Regions from separate parts of the Psychrobacillus sp. FSL W7-1493 genome, predicted to be linked through region 2. Evidence: a T-box and tRNA genes for the amino acid it is inferred to sense, from the RefSeq annotation. Region 2 holds a T-box; the other holds one or more tRNA genes.

Region 1 (10,030 bases), on a different contig from region 2:
TGATGGTTCTTTTAGTTATATATACGATTCGTAAGGGTATTGAGGTATTAGCTCGTACAAGTGAATTACTATTTGTTCTAATCTTTTTACTTGGGATTAGTGGTTTATTTTTGATAGCTTTTTCTGGGATAATACAAATATCTAACTTAGAACCTGTTCTTGAAGAAGGCATCATGCCCGTTCTAAAAACGACATTTACTCAAACGCTATACTTTCCATTTGGGGAGGTAATTATATTTGCTATGATTCTTCCCTATTTAAATCGACCCGAAAAAGGAAAACGAATTGGTTTATTAGCAATAGGAATCAGCGGACTCATATTAGCATTAGTCATGGCTATAAATGTTAGTGTCCTTGGTGTAAATAACATTACCCGTTCACCCTTTCCCCTTCTTTCTACTATACAAACGATGGAGGTAGCCGGTTTTTTAGAACGGCTAGACGTTTATTTTATACTATTAGCGGTTATCGGTGTATTTTTTAAAATGTGCTTATTTTTCTATGCATCTGTAGTAGGAACGGCCAATTTATTTAAAGTCAAAGAATCCGCGCGACTAGCTTTCCCATTAGGACTAGCAATCCTGATTCTATCCATAACCATCGCCAGTAATTTTTCTGAACATGTTAAAGAAGGGCTTTATGTGATCCCCCTTTTTTTACATCTTCCACTTCAAGTAATTATTCCTATTCTGTTACTTCTGATTGCATTTATTAAGAACAACAATAAGAAAAGAAAATTTCCAAAAAGGAAGTATCGTTTAGTGGAGCGTGATAAAAAATGAAGATAATTGGTATTTCTATTCTGATGTTCATATTTTTAACTATTTTTTCTCTGAGTATGGACATCCTTTTAGGATTTGACCTAAACACTTCCATTAATAATGCTATTAGACCCTTTCTAGTGATGGAAGTAGCAGAGCAAGTTATTTTTTTTCTCTTAATTGTTCTCATAGCTGGTGGTCAAGTCCGTGCATTTTATAATAAAAGAAAACAGAAATAACAGGGATAAAAATAGGAAAGATATTTCTATTCAGTTCTAGCTTTAATCACAAGCTTTTATTCGTGGTTTGCAAATCCTAATTTCAAATAGGAAAACAATTGTTTAGGAATTACCTTACATACATAAAAACCTTTTTTAAGATATAAATAACAACGAGGGAAGTCAATGCTTAAATCCCAATCAGTCGGAAAATCTGATATTGGTCCTAGTCTTTTTTGTTTTTTAAAGGCAATTAAATAGTCTTAAACAAAATAAAAAAGCCGCCACCGATTACTCGGTGACGACTTTCTTTGGTGCCCAGCGACGTCCTACTCTTGCAGGGGGACCCTCCAACTACCATCGGCGGCTCCGAAACCAGATGGGCGGCAGATTTCTTTGTCAGCCGCAGTCGTTCGGTTCTCGCGTATGCCATACGCTCCGAGCCTCTCTTCCTTGCTTCCTCGAACTCTTTGCCCCTCCGGCTTCTCGCTCACTTTCTTAGGGAGAGAGTGCCTTCGGCTTTTTTTCATTTTAAACAAAACAAAAAAGCCGCCACCGATTACTCGGTGACGACTTCCTTTAGTTGCCCAGCGACGTCCTACTCTTGCAGGGAGAGACCCCCAACTACCATCGGCGCTGAAGAGCTTAACTTCCGTGTTCGGTATGGGAACGGGTGTGACCTCTTCGCCATCATCACTAGACCTTTTCGGCTTTCAATACATGATTGAAACCCTCAGAGTTGTTCACTCAAAACTGGATAAAAGACATCATTAATCGAAACAAACAATTTGGTTAAGTCCTCGATCGATTAGTATTCGTCAGCTGCACGTGTCGCCACGCTTCCACCCCGAACCTATCTACCTCATCGTCTTTGAGGGATCTTACTTACTTGCGTAATGGGAAATCTCATCTTGAGGGGGGCTTCGTGCTTAGATGCTTTCAGCACTTATCCCGTCCACACATAGCTACCCAGCGATGCCCTTGGCAGAACAACTGGTACACCAGCGGTGTGTCCATCCCGGTCCTCTCGTACTAAGGACAGCTCCTCTCAAATTTCCTACGCCCACGACGGATAGGGACCGAACTGTCTCACGACGTTCTGAACCCAGCTCGCGTACCGCTTTAATGGGCGAACAGCCCAACCCTTGGGACCGACTACAGCCCCAGGATGCGATGAGCCGACATCGAGGTGCCAAACCTCCCCGTCGATGTGGACTCTTGGGGGAGATAAGCCTGTTATCCCCGGGGTAGCTTTTATCCGTTGAGCGATGGCCCTTCCATGCGGAACCACCGGATCACTAAGCCCGTCTTTCGACCCTGCTCGACTTGTAGGTCTCGCAGTCAAGCTCCCTTCTGCCTTTACACTCTTCGAATGATTTCCAACCATTCTGAGGGAACCTTTGGGCGCCTCCGTTACACTTTAGGAGGCGACCGCCCCAGTCAAACTGCCCGCCTGACACTGTCTCCTACCCGGGTTACGGGTATGGGTTAGAATTTCAATACAACCAGGGTAGTATCCCACCGACGCCTCCTCCGAAGCTGGCGCTCCGGGCTCTAAGGCTCCTACCTATCCTGTACAAGTTGCACCAAAATTCAATATCAAGCTACAGTAAAGCTCCACGGGGTCTTTCCGTCCTGTCGCGGGTAACCTGCATCTTCACAGGTACTATAATTTCACCGAGTCTCTCGTTGAGACAGTGCCCAGATCGTTACGCCTTTCGTGCGGGTCGGAACTTACCCGACAAGGAATTTCGCTACCTTAGGACCGTTATAGTTACGGCCGCCGTTTACTGGGGCTTCAATTCGCACCTTCGCTTGCGCTAAGCACTCCTCTTAACCTTCCAGCACCGGGCAGGCGTCAGCCCCTATACTTCACCTTACGGTTTTGCAGAGACCTGTGTTTTTGCTAAACAGTCGCCTGGGCCTATTCACTGCGGCTCTTCTAGGCTATTCACCCAAAAGAGCACCCCTTCTCCCGAAGTTACGGGGTCATTTTGCCGAGTTCCTTAACGAGAGTTCTCTCGCTCACCTTAGGATTCTCTCCTCGACTACCTGTGTCGGTTTGCGGTACGGGCACCTCCCACCTCGTTAGAGGCTTTTCTTGGCAGTGTGAAATCAGGAACTCCGGACATACGTCCTTGCCATCACAGCTCAATGTTACAGAGTGCGGATTTGCCTACACTCACACCTCACTGCTTGGACGTGCATAACCAACAGCACGCTTACCCTATCCTACTGCGTCCCCCCATCACTCAAACGGTGGGGTGGTGGTACAGGAATATCAACCTGTTGTCCATCGTCTACGCCTATCGGCCTCGACTTAGGTCCCGACTAACCCTGAGCGGACGAGCCTTCCTCAGGAAACCTTAGTCATACGGTGGATGGGATTCTCACCCATCTTTCGCTACTCATACCGGCATTCTCACTTCTAAGCGCTCCACCAGTCCTTCCGGTCTGACTTCAACGCCCTTAGAACGCTCTCCTACCACTGATACCAAAGGTATCAATCCACAGCTTCGGTGATTTGTTTAGCCCCGATACATTTTCGGCGCAGCGTCACTCGACCAGTGAGCTATTACGCACTCTTTAAATGATGGCTGCTTCTAAGCCAACATCCTGGTTGTCTAAGCAACGCCACATCCTTTTCCACTTAACAAATACTTTGGGACCTTAGCTGGTGGTCTGGGCTGTTTCCCTCTTGACTACGGATCTTATCACTCGCAGTCTGACTCCCAAACATAAATCATTGGCATTCGGAGTTTGTCTGAATTCGGTAACCCGGGATGGGCCCCTAGTCCAAACAGTGCTCTACCTCCAAGATTCTAACGTTTGAGGCTAGCCCTAAAGCTATTTCGGAGAGAACCAGCTATCTCCAGGTTCGATTGGAATTTCTCCGCTACCCACACCTCATCCCCGCACTTTTCAACGTGCGTGGGTTCGGACCTCCAGTAAGTGTTACCTCACCTTCATCCTGGACATGGGTAGATCACCTGGTTTCGGGTCTACGACCACATACTCATTCGCCCTATTCAGACTCGCTTTCGCTGCGGCTCCGTCTTCTCAACTTAACCTCGCATGTAATCGTAACTCGCCGGTTCATTCTACAAAAGGCACGCCATCACCCGTTAACGGGCTTTGACTATTTGTAGGCACACGGTTTCAGGGTCTATTTCACTCCCCTTCCGGGGTGCTTTTCACCTTTCCCTCACGGTACTGGTTCACTATCGGTCACTAGGTAGTATTTAGCCTTGGGAGATGGTCCTCCCGGATTCCGACGGAATTTCACGTGTTCCGCCGTACTCAGGATACACTCTGGAGGGAATGAACTTTTGACTACGGGGCTTTTACCCTATCCTGCGGACCTTTCCAGGTCGCTTCGTCTAGCTCATTCTTTTGTAACTCCGTATAGAGTGTCCTACAACCCCAAGAGGCAAGCCTCTTGGTTTGGGCTCTTCCCGTTTCGCTCGCCGCTACTCAGGGAATCGAATTTTCTTTCTCTTCCTCCAGGTACTTAGATGTTTCAGTTCCCTGGGTGTGTCTCAGATGCGCTATGTATTCACGCAAATGTACTGCCCCATTACGGGCAGTGGGTTTCCCCATTCGGAAATCTTCGGATCGAAGCTCACTTACAGCTCCCCGAAGCATATCGGTGTTAGTGCCGTCCTTCATCGACTCCTAGTGCCAAGGCATCCACCGTGCGCCCTTATTAACTTAACCTAAAAGTTAAAAGTACTACACTTGCAATCACGTAAGTGATCACAATTTGAATATCTTGCGTTTGTTTCTTTTTTTGATGTCGTTTTATCCAGTTTTCAAAGAACAAATTATTTCGTTGGTGGAGCCTAGCGGGATCGAACCGCTGACCTCCTGCGTGCAAGGCAGGCGCTCTCCCAGCTGAGCTAAGGCCCCGAAATAAAAAAAGGTATGGTGGGCCTAAATGGACTCGAACCATCGACCTCACGCTTATCAGGCGTGCGCTCTAACCAGCTGAGCTATAGGCCCTCTTTGAATTTCCATATCTATTAAAAATATTAATATACATGAACATTCAAAACTGAACTGCAAAACGTTAAGATACAGATAAAGATCTGTATTCCGAATATATCCTTAGAAAGGAGGTGATCCAGCCGCACCTTCCGATACGGCTACCTTGTTACGACTTCACCCCAATCATCTGTCCCACCTTCGGCGGCTGGCTCCCAAAAGGGTTACCCCACCGACTTCGGGTGTTACAAACTCTCGTGGTGTGACGGGCGGTGTGTACAAGGCCCGGGAACGTATTCACCGTGGCATGCTGATCCACGATTACTAGCGATTCCGGCTTCATGTAGGCGAGTTGCAGCCTACAATCCGAACTGAGAACGGTTTTATGGGATTTGCTCACCCTCGCGGGGTTGCGACCCTCTGTACCGTCCATTGTAGCACGTGTGTAGCCCAGGTCATAAGGGGCATGATGATTTGACGTCATCCCCACCTTCCTCCGGTTTATCACCGGCAGTCACCTTAGAGTGCCCAACTGAATGCTGGCAACTAAGATCAAGGGTTGCGCTCGTTGCGGGACTTAACCCAACATCTCACGACACGAGCTGACGACAACCATGCACCACCTGTCACCGCTGTCCCCGAAGGGAAAAGCCTATCTCTAGGCCGGTCAGCGGGATGTCAAGACCTGGTAAGGTTCTTCGCGTTGCTTCGAATTAAACCACATGCTCCACCGCTTGTGCGGGCCCCCGTCAATTCCTTTGAGTTTCAGTCTTGCGACCGTACTCCCCAGGCGGAGTGCTTAATGCGTTAGCTGCAGCACTAAGGGGCGGAAACCCCCTAACACTTAGCACTCATCGTTTACGGCGTGGACTACCAGGGTATCTAATCCTGTTTGCTCCCCACGCTTTCGCGCCTCAGCGTCAGTTACAGACCAGAAAGCCGCCTTCGCCACTGGTGTTCCTCCAAATCTCTACGCATTTCACCGCTACACTTGGAATTCCGCTTTCCTCTTCTGTACTCAAGTCCCCCAGTTTCCAATGACCCTCCACGGTTGAGCCGTGGGCTTTCACATCAGACTTAAAGGACCGCCTGCGCGCGCTTTACGCCCAATAATTCCGGACAACGCTTGCCACCTACGTATTACCGCGGCTGCTGGCACGTAGTTAGCCGTGGCTTTCTAATGAGGTACCGTCAAGGTACGAGCAGTTACTCTCGTACTTGTTCTTCCCTCACAACAGAGTTTTACGATCCGAAAACCTTCTTCACTCACGCGGCGTTGCTCCATCAGACTTTCGTCCATTGTGGAAGATTCCCTACTGCTGCCTCCCGTAGGAGTCTGGGCCGTGTCTCAGTCCCAGTGTGGCCGATCACCCTCTCAGGTCGGCTACGCATCGTCGCCTTGGTGAGCCGTTACCTCACCAACTAGCTAATGCGCCGCGGGCCCATCCTGTAGTGACAGCCGAAACCGTCTTTTAACATTTCCTCATGTGAGGTAATGGATTATTCGGTATTAGCCCCGGTTTCCCGGAGTTATCCCAATCTACAGGGCAGGTTGCCCACGTGTTACTCACCCGTCCGCCGCTAAATCAGAAGAAGCAAGCTTCTTCATCATCCGCTCGACTTGCATGTATTAGGCACGCCGCCAGCGTTCGTCCTGAGCCAGGATCAAACTCTCCATAATAGAGAACTTAAAAAGCTCATTTTGTTTTGCTGGCATCATCATTAAATGATGTCAAAAATTGTTTTGCGTCAATCAAGCCGAAGCTTGTTGATGCTGTATGTCTTAACGTTTTGCATGTTCAGTTTTCAATGTTCATGGTGGAGCCTAGCGGGATCGAACCGCTGACCTCCTGCGTGCAAGGCAGGCGCTCTCCCAGCTGAGCTAAGGCCCCGAAATAATAATAACTGGTCGGGAAGACAGGATTCGAACCTGCGACCCCTTGGTCCCAAACCAAGTGCTCTACCAAGCTGAGCTACTTCCCGTTATATGGCGCGCCCGGCAGGAGTCGAACCCACAACCTTCTGATCCGTAGTCAGACGCTCTATCCAATTGAGCTACGGGCGCTAATTATTCATAAAAGTGGTGCCGAGGACCGGAATCGAACCGGTACGGTAGTCACCTACCGCAGGATTTTAAGTCCTGTGCGTCTGCCAGTTCCGCCACCCCGGCACTTCAATGAATCTTTGGAGCGGAAGACGAGGTTCGAACTCGCGACCCCCACCTTGGCAAGGTGGTGTTCTACCACTGAACTACTTCCGCTCGGTTATTAAGTTAAGTGGTGCGGGTGAAGGGAGTCGAACCCCCACGCCTTGCGGCGCTAGATCCTAAGTCTAGTGCGTCTGCCAGTTCCGCCACACCCGCATATTTATTTCACAAAAGTGAATGAGCCATGAAGGACTCGAACCTTCGACCCTCTGATTAAAAGTCAGATGCTCTACCAACTGAGCTAATGGCTCGGAAAATGGTGCCGGAGAAAGGACTTGAACCCTCAACCTACTGATTACAAGTCAGTTGCTCTACCAGTTGAGCTACTCCGGCAGGAGTAAAATTATGGTGGAGGATGACGGGCTCGAACCGCCGACCCTCTGCTTGTAAGGCAGATGCTCTCCCAGCTGAGCTAATCCTCCTGGGTAATATTTTTTTATTGCAAGCCCAGCGACGTCCTACTCTTGCAGGGGGAGACCCCCAACTACCATCGGCGCTGAAGAGCTTAACTTCCGTGTTCGGTATGGGAACGGGTGTGACCTCTTCGCCATCATCACTAGACTTGAATAATTATTGAAAGACAAGTTCTATTATATCAACTATGTAGATTATTACAAGCATTAATTTAATAAAAATTTATTCTTTCAAAACTGAATAAACTGACATCTTAGAAACAAACAATTTGGTTAAGTCCTCGATCGATTAGTATTCGTCAGCTGCACGTGTCGCCACGCTTCCACCCCGAACCTATCTACCTCATCGTCTTTGAGGGATCTTACTTACTTGCGTAATGGGAAATCTCATCTTGAGGGGGGCTTCGTGCTTAGATGCTTTCAGCACTTATCCCGTCCACACATAGCTACCCAGCGATGCCCTTGGCAGAACAACTGGTACACCAGCGGTGTGTCCATCCCGGTCCTCTCGTACTAAGGACAGCTCCTCTCAAATTTCCTACGCCCACGACGGATAGGGACCGAACTGTCTCACGACGTTCTGAACCCAGCTCGCGTACCGCTTTAATGGGCGAACAGCCCAACCCTTGGGACCGACTACAGCCCCAGGATGCGATGAGCCGACATCGAGGTGCCAAACCTCCCCGTCGATGTGGACTCTTGGGGGAGATAAGCCTGTTATCCCCGGGGTAGCTTTTATCCGTTGAGCGATGGCCCTTCCATGCGGAACCACCGGATCACTAAGCCCGTCTTTCGACCCTGCTCGACTTGTAGGTCTCGCAGTCAAGCTCCCTTCTGCCTTTACACTCTTCGAATGATTTCCAACCATTCTGAGGGAACCTTTGGGCGCCTCCGTTACACTTTAGGAGGCGACCGCCCCAGTCAAACTGCCCGCCTGACACTGTCTCCTACCCGGGTTACGGGTATGGGTTAGAATTTCAATACAACCAGGGTAGTATCCCACCGACGCCTCCTCCGAAGCTGGCGCTCCGGGCTCTAAGGCTCCTACCTATCCTGTACAAGTTGCACCAAAATTCAATATCAAGCTACAGTAAAGCTCCACGGGGTCTTTCCGTCCTGTCGCGGGTAACCTGCATCTTCACAGGTACTATAATTTCACCGAGTCTCTCGTTGAGACAGTGCCCAGATCGTTACGCCTTTCGTGCGGGTCGGAACTTACCCGACAAGGAATTTCGCTACCTTAGGACCGTTATAGTTACGGCCGCCGTTTACTGGGGCTTCAATTCGCACCTTCGCTTGCGCTAAGCACTCCTCTTAACCTTCCAGCACCGGGCAGGCGTCAGCCCCTATACTTCACCTTACGGTTTTGCAGAGACCTGTGTTTTTGCTAAACAGTCGCCTGGGCCTATTCACTGCGGCTCTTCTAGGCTATTCACCCAAAAGAGCACCCCTTCTCCCGAAGTTACGGGGTCATTTTGCCGAGTTCCTTAACGAGAGTTCTCTCGCTCACCTTAGGATTCTCTCCTCGACTACCTGTGTCGGTTTGCGGTACGGGCACCTCCCACCTCGTTAGAGGCTTTTCTTGGCAGTGTGAAATCAGGAACTCCGGACATACGTCCTTGCCATCACAGCTCAATGTTACAGAGTGCGGATTTGCCTACACTCACACCTCACTGCTTGGACGTGCATAACCAACAGCACGCTTACCCTATCCTACTGCGTCCCCCCATCACTCAAACGGTGGGGTGGTGGTACAGGAATATCAACCTGTTGTCCATCGTCTACGCCTATCGGCCTCGACTTAGGTCCCGACTAACCCTGAGCGGACGAGCCTTCCTCAGGAAACCTTAGTCATACGGTGGATGGGATTCTCACCCATCTTTCGCTACTCATACCGGCATTCTCACTTCTAAGCGCTCCACCAGTCCTTCCGGTCTGACTTCAACGCCCTTAGAACGCTCTCCTACCACTGATACCAAAGGTATCAATCCACAGCTTCGGTGATTTGTTTAGCCCCGATACATTTTCGGCGCAGCGTCACTCGACCAGTGAGCTATTACGCACTCTTTAAATGATGGCTGCTTCTAAGCCAACATCCTGGTTGTCTAAGCAACGCCACATCCTTTTCCACTTAACAAATACTTTGGGACCTTAGCTGGTGGTCTGGGCTGTTTCCCTCTTGACTACGGATCTTATCACTCGCAGTCTGACTCCCAAACATAAATCATTGGCATTCGGAGTTTGTCTGAATTCGGTAACCCGGGATGGGCCCCTAGTCCAAACAGTGCTCTACCTCCAAGATTCTAACGTTTGAGGCTAGCCCTAAAGCTATTTCGGAGAGAACCAGCTATCTCCAGGTTCGATTGGAATTTCTCCGCTACCCACACCTCATCCCCGCACTTTTCAACGTGCGTGGGTTCGGACCTCCAGTAAGTGTTACCTCACCTT
Region 2 (10,030 bases):
GTATAGCCAAGCGGTAAGGCAACGGATTTTGATTCCGTCATGCCCTGGTTCGAATCCAGGTACCCCAGTTATTTGCGGAAGTAGTTCAGTGGTAGAACACCACCTTGCCAAGGTGGGGGTCGCGAGTTCGAACCTCGTCTTCCGCTCCAAATTAAGGCGGCATAGCCAAGTGGTAAGGCACAGGTCTGCAACACCTTTATCACCGGTTCAAATCCGGTTGCCGCCTCCAATTTTTAAAAAAGTATTTACTGCCTTTAATATGCCGGTGTGGCGGAATTGGCAGACGCGCGGGACTCAAAATCCCGTATCTTCGGATGTGTCGGTTCGACCCCGACCACCGGTATCATATTCATGACATAAAGTCATACATATCAAGACTTCTAACTACTTGTTAGAGGTCTTTTTTGTTGTTTCAATAAGAGGACTGAAATAAGCTAAAATCCCGTGCATAGGAGTAATTGAATGTCTCGGAAGAAGTAATAGTTATATCAAAAAAGTTATATTTGCTTAAAATGAAAATCACTTAAATTGTTAGAATAGCTCTTGAAAATCTTTTCAATGTCTCAATACCTGTACATTCACTTTTTCAAGAATTGAATGCGTATCTATATTTCCGTTTTCATATTAGTTACTTTGTATATTTTTACATTCGATTGACAAGATAGTCATATCGACATTAATAAAACTTCATACAACTCAAACTGGATGGACTCGAGAGACAGAGAGGAATAGACGCATGTTTTCTACGATACTAATGGGATTGACGATCTTATTTATGGTAACAACCTTATACTATTTCTTTTCAGGTCATAAATATAAGAAAAGCTATTTTCAGTCAACTTTATTCCAAAAGCTATTTTTCGCTATGCTTGGCATTACTTTTGGATTTGCTGTTCTTTATTACTTATTGTCTATGGAAGGAGATGTAGTAAGAGTCAGCACTGAAGAGGGGAAGGATGGAGGAGAGAATTTTTTAGATTATCTCTATTTCAGTGGAGTAACCATTTTATCAGTAGGCTATGGTGACTTGGTGCCTGTGGGAAAGGCACGGTTCTTTGCACTAATACAAGCAGCAATTGGTCTTTTGTTACCAACGGCATTTTTTATAAGAGCTTTGGATGAAAAAGAAGGTAGCAGTGGAGACGGTGCAAAAAATGAAAATGAAGATGAGCAAGGCAGTGACAATGATGGGCAAACAGGTAATTGATGCATCTTTTCTATAAAGGTAGTCCAACTGGTGAGGATATCATTTTTATATAAATGGCTGGTCCAAGAATATCTTTGTACACATTTAGTCGAAAGCCATGAGTTTTTATCATTAAATAAGCATGTAATCATTTGGAAATCACCATACTAACACTATGAATGGAAGATAGGTGACTAAAAGTGAAGAAAACAATACTAATCATATTAGCTATATTGGTTGTTGTATGTGGAGGACTTATATTAGCTATTTCGATGTCTCCAACTAAAAAGTTTAATGATGTAAAGATCGAAGCTACTAAAAAGCCGATCGTTCTTATTGTTGTCGATTCTTTAATGGCAGAACCATTGCAAAAGACGATAAAAGAGGGAGAGGCACCTGCATTTTCATTTTTAATAAATAATGGGGATTTTTATCCAGAATTTATTAGTTCTTATCCAACAATGTCCGTTACAATTGATAGCACCTTGTTGACTGGAACATATGCAAATCAGCATAAAATCCCCGGGTTGATTTGGTTTAATAAAGATGAGGCACGCATGGTCAGTTATGGAAGTGGAATCGCGGAGATATGGGACAATGGGGTTAAAAATGTAGTGGCTGATAGTGTTATTCATCTGAATGAAACCCATTTAAGTAAAGAAGTTCTAACGATTCATGAACAATTGGCAAGTGCTCAAATACACACAGCTTCTATTAATGGTCTATTATACCGGGGAAGCTTTAAGCAGGATTTACAAGTACCTAAGCTTCTTTCTATTACAGATCTATTGCCAAAAGAAATAAAGGTGAATGGGCCATTGCTTTTGTCGCTCGGTGGCTTATCTCAATACAATCCAGAGAACGATCGATATAAATACGTTTGGAAGAGGATGGGAGTAAATAATGAGTTTACATCTAATGAACTGACTTATCTAATTGAACAAGGGAACCTACCTACCTTTACACTAGCCTATCTCCCTGATGCGGATGCGTCCATACATAGAAACGGTCCTGGTGATGAATCTGGGATTGAGAAGGCTGACCAAGCACTGCAAGAGCTGTTAAATAATTTTGGCTCTTGGGAAAAGGCAGTAGAAGAGGTTACATGGATAGTCCTTGGTGATAGTGGTCAATCTGCAGTTAAGGAAGAAAAGGAAACGGCTTTAATTGATTTGAATGAATTGTTAAAGCGGTACACCTTCTTAGAAAAAGGAAAAGAAAATACACAACTAGCCATCGCAGTGAATGAACGAATGGCCTACATCTATTTAAATGATGAAGAAATTCCTTTTTCTGATATAGTAGAAAGCTTAAAAAAGGATGAACGAATAGGTTTTATTGCATGGAGCGATGAACAACAAATAAATCATGTTGTAAGCTCAGACGATAAAGAACTCACCTTCTCTCCAAATGGTCCTTATATGGATGAATATAAGCAGTCGTGGCAATTAGATGGAGATTTGTCTCTTTTAGATATAAAAGATGAGCAAGGAACTTTACGTTATCACACATATCCTGATGGACTAGCTCGGCTGTACGGAGCACTCCACTCCCAAACCGGAAAAGTTATCATAGTAGATGCAAAGCCTTCTTACGAATTTATTGAAAAACATAGTCATGATCATGCTGGTGGGGGTGCACATGGCTCTCTCCATCGGGTAGATTCCGTTTTTCCCCTAATCGTTTCGGGTGAGACAGAAAGACCACCATCCAACCGACTCGTGGATGTGAAGGAGTGGGTAATAGGGTTGTTGGGTGGCTCATAAATGGGAGCCACCTTTTTTTATGTAAGCACAGTAATTATGGACTTTTTACTGTCCCAATAAATATTTGTAATTTCCATTATTAAGAAGTTTTATTTTTCTACAATAGGGAATAACATAATTAGAATCAAAAATAAGAAAAGCGAGGAATTTAAAATGGTTAAAACATATAACTTTATTATCGAAGGAAAAATTATCGAGGTACACGCAACTTCTAAAGCAGAAGCGCAAAGCAAGGCAAACCATATATATGAAGAACTTAAAAGTGAACAGTATCAGCAACAGCAATAAAAGACTCTCAACGAGACGTTAAGAGTCTTTTATTTTATTTCATTTCTTCATTTAAATTCAAAAATAATTGTTCTAGTTGTTCTTTTGGAATTTCTAGATAAGAATCTCCAATACTTATTTCAATTTGGCATTTCTCCCCATCCAGCTCACTTAAATAGCTGGATATCCCTATGCGATTATCAAGCTGGACTTTGCTTATAACAGCTGCCATTTCCTCTTGTGAACGATTAAAATAGACGTGAAACATATTGGAAACAGGTACTTCTGGTACGGTGTAAATATCCTTACAGTTATTAAATAGCTGTGCTAGCTCTACAGATTTTTGATAGTATTGCTTCATTTTGTGTGCTCGCTTATCAAAATAATAATCTGCTGATAGAATATAAGGATACAAGCTTATAAGTGTTCCACCATAACGCTTTCTCCAAATTTTAGATTTCTCTATGAAATCCTCGTCACCGGCTAGAATAGCTCCCGCAATACCACCAATTCCTTTATAAAAAGACATATAAACACTGTCAAATAGGTCGCAAACCTCAGAGGCTGTTTTATTATAGTACGGTAATACTTCTAAAAGTCGGGCTCCGTCTAAATGAAGCTTTATACCATTTTCACGACAATAGGCTGAAATCTGTTCTAATGTTTCAAAGCTAGGAAGCTGGCCACCAATTTCTCTTTGAGGTAGCTCCAATAAAAGACATGCTATGTCTTCTTTAAGGTTTTTTACGTCCTCTAGCTCAATTACTCGATTCTTGTCTGCCAGCAGGATCGTTTTAATCTGGTGTAATTCCTTTAAACCATCCATCTCGTGTATTTCTAAATGACATAAAGGGTGATAGGCAACCTGGTTAAGCTGCTTCTCATCGCACCAAATACGTAAGGCGATTTGCTGAGCCATTGTACCGCTAGGGAAAAATGCAGACGTTCCCTTACCTAAAAGTTTAGCCATTTTCTTCTGAAAGTCTTCTATAATAGACCCGTTACCATAGATATCGCTGAATTGGTCCTCAGAAACATCCTTCAATGCATCCTTTAAGACGGAGATATCTCGATTCCTATGACCGGATAAATAATATGTACATTCGTTAAAGGAACTTTTTAAATCATTCATGTAATCTTCCCCTATCTTGTTTTGTCTTTACCATACTGTAAGTATAATGTATTTTTATTCTGATTGTTTAAATTAATTGGTATAAAAGAAGTACGTTGTATTAATACGTTACTTTTGGTATATTATTAGTAATATACAATCTACGATGTGATCAAGTAAATGAGAATTGTGAAACAGAAAATATAGCGTTTGCTGAGAGCTATATCACCACTTCTTGTTGAAACCTACCACGGAGATGTTATGCAAACATAACCGATTCGTTATCGTTATCAAACGTTTTAGAGGGCTTAAACTATTTTAAGCTAAACTAAGGTGGTACCACGTCTATTCAAGCACAAGGACGTCCTTTTACAAGGACAGACTTGTGCTTTTTATATTTTAAGGAGGAAAAGTAATGACTAATCAACAGCAAAACGATTTTACTAAATGGTATATCGACACGATTCAAAAAGCAGATTTAATGGATTATACACCAGTACGTGGATGTATCGCATTTAAACCGGACGGCTACGAAATCTGGGAGCATATCCAAGCAGAGATGAACCAACGCTTTAAAGAGACAGGACACCGTAACGCTTATTTTCCAATGTTAATTCCAGAATCATTTTTCCAAAAGGAAAAGGATCATATTGAAGGTTTCTCTCCAGAGCTTCCATGGGTTACAGAGGCTGCAGGTGAAAAACTAGAGGAGCGTTTAGCACTTCGTCCAACCTCTGAAACAATGATTGGCCATCTGTATTCAGATTGGATCAAAAGCTATCGTGACCTACCTGTACTGATCAACCAATGGGCTAACGTATTCCGTTGGGAAAAGAAGACACTTCCTTTCATTCGTACCTCTGAATTTTTATGGCAAGAGGGACATACAGCTCATGTGGATGAAGAGGAAGCACGTCAAGAAACAATGCAAATGCTAAATATTTATAAAGAGGTAGTAGAGGGACTTTTAGCTATTCCTGTATATGATGGTCAAAAAACTCCATCTGAACGCTTTGCAGGGGCAGTAGATACGTATTCTATCGAAGCTATGATGAAGGATGGAAAAGCGGTTCAAGCTGGAACTTCTCATTACCTTGGAACTAAATTCGCTGAAGCATTCGATATTAAATATTTGAATAAAGAAAACAAGCACCAGCATGTGCATACGACTTCTTGGGGAACTTCTACTCGATTAATCGGCTCTGTGATCATGGTCCATGGTGATGAGCAAGGTCTTGTATTGCCACCACGTATTGCACCGACACAAGTAGTTTTAATACCAGTTGGGCCATGGAAAAAGAACCCAGCAATAATGGAAAAACTAGATGAAATCTTTGCTGCATTAAAAGCAAAAGGTATACGAGTTCGTTTAGACGATTCTGATCAATCACCTGGCTATAAATTTAATGAGTGGGAGCTTAAAGGTGTGCCAGTTCGCGTTGAGCTAGGACCACGTGATTTAGAAAACAATCAAGTGCTTATGAAAGCTCGCGATTTAGATGAAAAAGAATCAGTTGATATAAATGTTATTGTGGAGCGTGTGGAAGAAGAGTTAAACACAATGCAAACTCGTTTATTAGAAAAAGCGCGCGCATTCCGTGATGCAAACTCTCATACTCATGTCGATTCCATGGATCAGCTAAAACAGCATTTAGAGGACTCTACGGAAAAAGGAGAAATCCCTGGATGGATCCTTGCTGGATGGTGTGGAGACGATGCTTGTGAGGAGCACGTAAAAGAAGAAACAAAATTCACAACACGTAATATTCCATTCAATCCACCAGCTGAAAAATCAACTTGTATTAATTGTGGAAAAGAATCGAAACACACGGTGTGGTTTGCAAGATCATACTAATTAAATATGGAACACATAAATCAGTCATTGTTTCTACAATGGCTGATTTTTTTATTTTCCAAAGTCTTGTAAGATTAAGGAAAGTAAAACGTCTAATGAAGTAGTAGGGAGATAGGGGGGATCACTTGGAAAGGCAGCTAATCGAGGAGTGGTTTGAGTTATATGAGCGGGATGTGACCAGCTTCCTCATTTACTATACGGGCTCTATGGATGTTCAGGACCTGGTGCAGGAAACTTTTCTTCGTGGATTGAAGAAGGTTGCCTACTTTAACGAAGGGGCACATCCAAAAACATGGTTAATAACCATCGCAAAGAATATAGTGGTTGATCGGGCTAGAAAGAATAATATTTGGAATCGAATAAAATACGTTTTGCGAGATGAAAAACAGATAGAGGGATTAGATCATACTGTTTTACTTGGTGAGATGAATCAAGAATTATACCTAGCTATAAATAAATTGCCAGCGAAAAACAAAGAGGTAATTATTTTAAAGTCGATACTTGAATTGACCTCTAAACAAGTAGCAGAAATCCTAGAATCCAATGAAAACCATGTGAATGTTCTTTATCACCGTTCGCTAAAGAAACTGAAGAGCATTTTGGAAAAGGAGGGATTTGAGTATGAAGCGAGAACACGATGATCTGGAGGAACAGTTGCGAAATCTTCCGAAGCATTCTCTTGATAAAGAAGAAAAGAGAAAAGTGATTTACAGCATTCGAAATGCTCCAAAATCAAACCGATTAAGGTTTCTAAAACCTCTATCTGTAGTTATAGCAACGGCCTGCCTTTTAATGGTTGCTTATTTAGCAAGCCCCATGTACAACCCAGATTTAACGAAAGAAACAGAAGTAGGCATGGGCTCGTTGACGGAGCAGGAATATATAAAAAGTCTTGATCTGCAAATAGAAGACATTAAAAACACGGAGATTACAATGAATGCATCAGGGGATAAGCTCCATGCAGTTAGGACGGAGTTATCTTTAACGTCTAAAGAGCTTATACCAATAGATGTTTGGCATTCTATGGAGTTTCGAGCGGAAAATAAATATCTTTTCTTAAAGGATAGTTACGGTATTGGAAATAGGGCAAGCTATAATTCAAATCCGAATAAGGATAGATATGATTACACAATTACATTTGAATCTTTATATGCAAATTATTCCGAAGCGGAACTACAAAAATTATTAGAGGCAAGCAAAGATATCAATTTTTCGGTGGCTTATAAGGGAAAAACATATGATTTAAATAATGAGTCACCAAAATCCGTTACATTAGACGCACCTTTCGCTACTTCATTTCCTTTACAAGATTCGCCACAAAATGTAATAGGGATAGAAGGGAAAATTGGAATACTAGGGCCTGACAATTTCGTTGCAGAGGATACTCGTCGAGGAGCAAAACTTATGCTCTACTATTGGAGTGATCCTGAATCTTTAGTTGGGAAGGAATATAAGGTAGAGGCGATAAACAGTTATGGAGAGAAGCTTTTATTGTCAGAGGGGGTATTAGCCGCCGGTTTATATAGTGAGGATGCTCATATTTTAACAAGCTTCCCAGCCTTTACTACAGAGGGAGAGTGGCAAGTTTCCTTTTACGTGGAGGAAGAATTGTTTGAGGAATTTAGGATAGAGGTTCTTCCACCTTTTCCAAAGTCCGAACATTACGTGCTGCTAGATTCACCTAAGGAGATTCAAATTGGCGAAACTACTAATGTAATTATAGAAAGCTCTATTGGGGAAAAGGAAAGTATAGAGGTTCTTTTAGTAAATTCAAATGGAGATGAAATTGTACAGAAGAGTAGCTTTCAAAATGACCAAAACCCTGTGATTGACGCAGCTAACGGACAAAGATTATTCCATTACGAGGGAGAAATCAAATTTCCTAAAGAAGGTTCCTGGTACCTTGAAATAGACGGAGAACAAACACAGGTCTTTGAAAATTAACTAAGCAAAAACGCTCCCTCCAAAAATGGAGAGGAGCGTTTTTCATAGTAGGAAGTCCGGTCGTACACTAATTGTAGGTCGATTGCAGTTGCAATGGTTAGTCATTAGTTATTAGTCACAAAGTAAATGGTCAATGGTCATTGGTTTGCCACCAGTTAAATTGTAATGACCTCCTACTATGCCTTGGCAAGGAGTCTCACCTTACCAAGGATAATGTTAAGCATATTTTTCATCATCAAAGGCAATAGTAACGACGTAGTTTTTCGCGTTAATCAGCCCAGATAATTTATTGGCATCCTTTTCAAAGTCTAATGCTTTTTTTCGATACTCCTCTGGCTCATATAAGGCAACCTCTACATAAGTTGTTACTTCGCCGTATCCGCTAAACTGGATTCTTTGCTTTTCATGGCTTCCTAACTGTTTATATACTCTTGCCTGGGCACGTAGCTGAGTAGCTAGTTCAATTGCTTCCACAATGGTGAGGTCAGCTTCTTTATATGTAACTGTATTGTTTAAGTTAGCCTCGTATATAAGTCGATCAAGTTTTCTAATATCCGAGCGAATATCATTCATTTCTAAATCGATTGCGCTCACAGTTCGTATAGGGGGAGCAGGAGTAGTCCCTTTCTCGATAACAGTGAAACCGACACGCATCATTTCTATCTCCAACTCTTGAACTCTCTTCAATAAAATACTCTTAAGCTTTACTGCCTCTGCAAGAAGTATTGGTGCCATAATTTATATCCTCCATTCTATTTGGTTACTGTCTAATACAACACTTGCGGCGTCTCCGCCGTGTACTTGCGTGAACATTTGTCCCATGGATTCTAATAATTTTACCGCTTCTTCCTGACTCATAGAAGGTCGTAGATATACTACTTGTATAGCACTCGTTGTACTTTCAGTAACTGCCGTCCGTTTAGAATCGACGAATGGACTTCCGAATGCACCTACTTCATCTTGAAGTGTTAAAATCCCGTGTAAATTATTTTCTCTACCATTCAATCCAAGATAATTTGTTTCTGCATTGCCTACGGTGATAAAGATATCCTCTTTAATCTCATCCAAATTATATATTCCAATAGGAATCTCATAGCGCATAGAGAAGAAGTTATTTAAATCTACAGCAGAATGCATAGGTGTGATATAATTTTGTTTTGCAATCCTTCTGTACATTGCTTCCATAGAAGGGCGATAACGGTTAGGTTCTGCTCCAAGCTTTTTCCAAAGACCTCGCCATTCCTTTATCCCATCAAAATCATTAACTGCTTTTTCCTCTAATTCGAAAAAAAGCTGTTCTTGAAATAATTGGAGGCGTCCCTTAAGCATTTGAGGGGAAGATGATACAATAATTTTGTTATAATAAATAAGGCCAATTTTAAAAGTAGGCTCTATTTGTAATAGAGAAGTATCTAATTTTACAAACATTTTAAACCATCCTTGTATATATTTTCTTCATTGTACCATACAGAAAGGAGAACTCTAGTGAATATAAACCAGCATCAACAGAACCTCATAGAATACGCTGCATCCATTGGAATTGATAAAATTGGTTTTACCACTGTTTCTCCATTTCATGAATTGAAGAATCGATTAATTCGTCAGCAGGAGTTAGGGTATGCTTCCGGATTTGAAGAGCCGGATCTTGATAAAAGAACAAATCCTCAGCTTTTACTGGAGGAGGCACAGAGCATTATCTCGATAGCTATTGCTTATCCCTCTAAGATGAAGGATGCACCCCAAAGTGTAAAGGGAGCTAGACGAGGAATATTTGCTAGAGCATCCTGGGGAATGGATTACCATACAGTTTTAAGAGAAAAGCTCGCTCAGCTAGAATTATATATTTTAACGCACATACCAGACGCTAGGCTGCGTTCAATGGTCGATACTGGTGAGCTTTC

What was found. A T-box is a leader RNA that pairs with one kind of tRNA and senses whether it is charged. The one in region 2 lies ahead of proS (proline--tRNA ligase), so its partner is inferred to be a tRNA-Pro.
Region 1: it encodes a tRNA-Pro, which carries the amino acid that the T-box ahead of proS (proline--tRNA ligase) is inferred to sense. The anticodon was not compared.

Annotation. Positions count from the first base shown of each region.
Region 1 is NZ_JBBOSB010000002.1:54,543-64,572, reverse strand. Features, by position in the region: gene MKX96_RS17780 (GerAB/ArcD/ProY family transporter) at 1-782, shown strand, start outside; gene MKX96_RS17775 (hypothetical protein) at 779-1,000, shown strand; rRNA gene rrf (5S ribosomal RNA) at 1,565-1,680, opposite strand; rRNA gene MKX96_RS17765 (23S ribosomal RNA) at 1,768-4,696, opposite strand; tRNA gene MKX96_RS17760 (tRNA-Ala) at 4,813-4,888, opposite strand; tRNA gene MKX96_RS17755 (tRNA-Ile) at 4,905-4,981, opposite strand; rRNA gene MKX96_RS17750 (16S ribosomal RNA) at 5,091-6,644, opposite strand; tRNA gene MKX96_RS17745 (tRNA-Ala) at 6,780-6,855, opposite strand; tRNA gene MKX96_RS17740 (tRNA-Pro) at 6,870-6,946, opposite strand; tRNA gene MKX96_RS17735 (tRNA-Arg) at 6,952-7,028, opposite strand; tRNA gene MKX96_RS17730 (tRNA-Leu) at 7,045-7,133, opposite strand; tRNA gene MKX96_RS17725 (tRNA-Gly) at 7,149-7,223, opposite strand; tRNA gene MKX96_RS17720 (tRNA-Leu) at 7,241-7,325, opposite strand; tRNA gene MKX96_RS17715 (tRNA-Lys) at 7,348-7,420, opposite strand; tRNA gene MKX96_RS17710 (tRNA-Thr) at 7,427-7,502, opposite strand; tRNA gene MKX96_RS17705 (tRNA-Val) at 7,516-7,591, opposite strand; rRNA gene rrf (5S ribosomal RNA) at 7,615-7,730, opposite strand; rRNA gene MKX96_RS17695 (23S ribosomal RNA) at 7,852-10,030, opposite strand, start outside.
Region 2 is NZ_JBBOSB010000001.1:946,000-956,029, forward strand. Features, by position in the region: tRNA gene MKX96_RS04720 (tRNA-Gln) at 1-68, shown strand, start outside; tRNA gene MKX96_RS04725 (tRNA-Gly) at 75-149, shown strand; tRNA gene MKX96_RS04730 (tRNA-Cys) at 156-229, shown strand; tRNA gene MKX96_RS04735 (tRNA-Leu) at 262-343, shown strand; gene MKX96_RS04740 (potassium channel family protein) at 737-1,207, shown strand; gene MKX96_RS04745 (alkaline phosphatase family protein) at 1,387-2,952, shown strand; gene MKX96_RS04750 (hypothetical protein) at 3,106-3,240, shown strand; gene MKX96_RS04755 (threonine aldolase family protein) at 3,275-4,351, opposite strand; T-box leader at 4,485-4,702, shown strand; gene proS (proline--tRNA ligase) at 4,746-6,185, shown strand; gene MKX96_RS04765 (RNA polymerase sigma factor) at 6,311-6,826, shown strand; gene MKX96_RS04770 (hypothetical protein) at 6,807-8,129, shown strand; gene MKX96_RS04775 (hypothetical protein) at 8,346-8,864, opposite strand; gene MKX96_RS04780 (B3/B4 domain-containing protein) at 8,868-9,557, opposite strand; gene queG (tRNA epoxyqueuosine(34) reductase QueG) at 9,615-10,030, shown strand, end outside.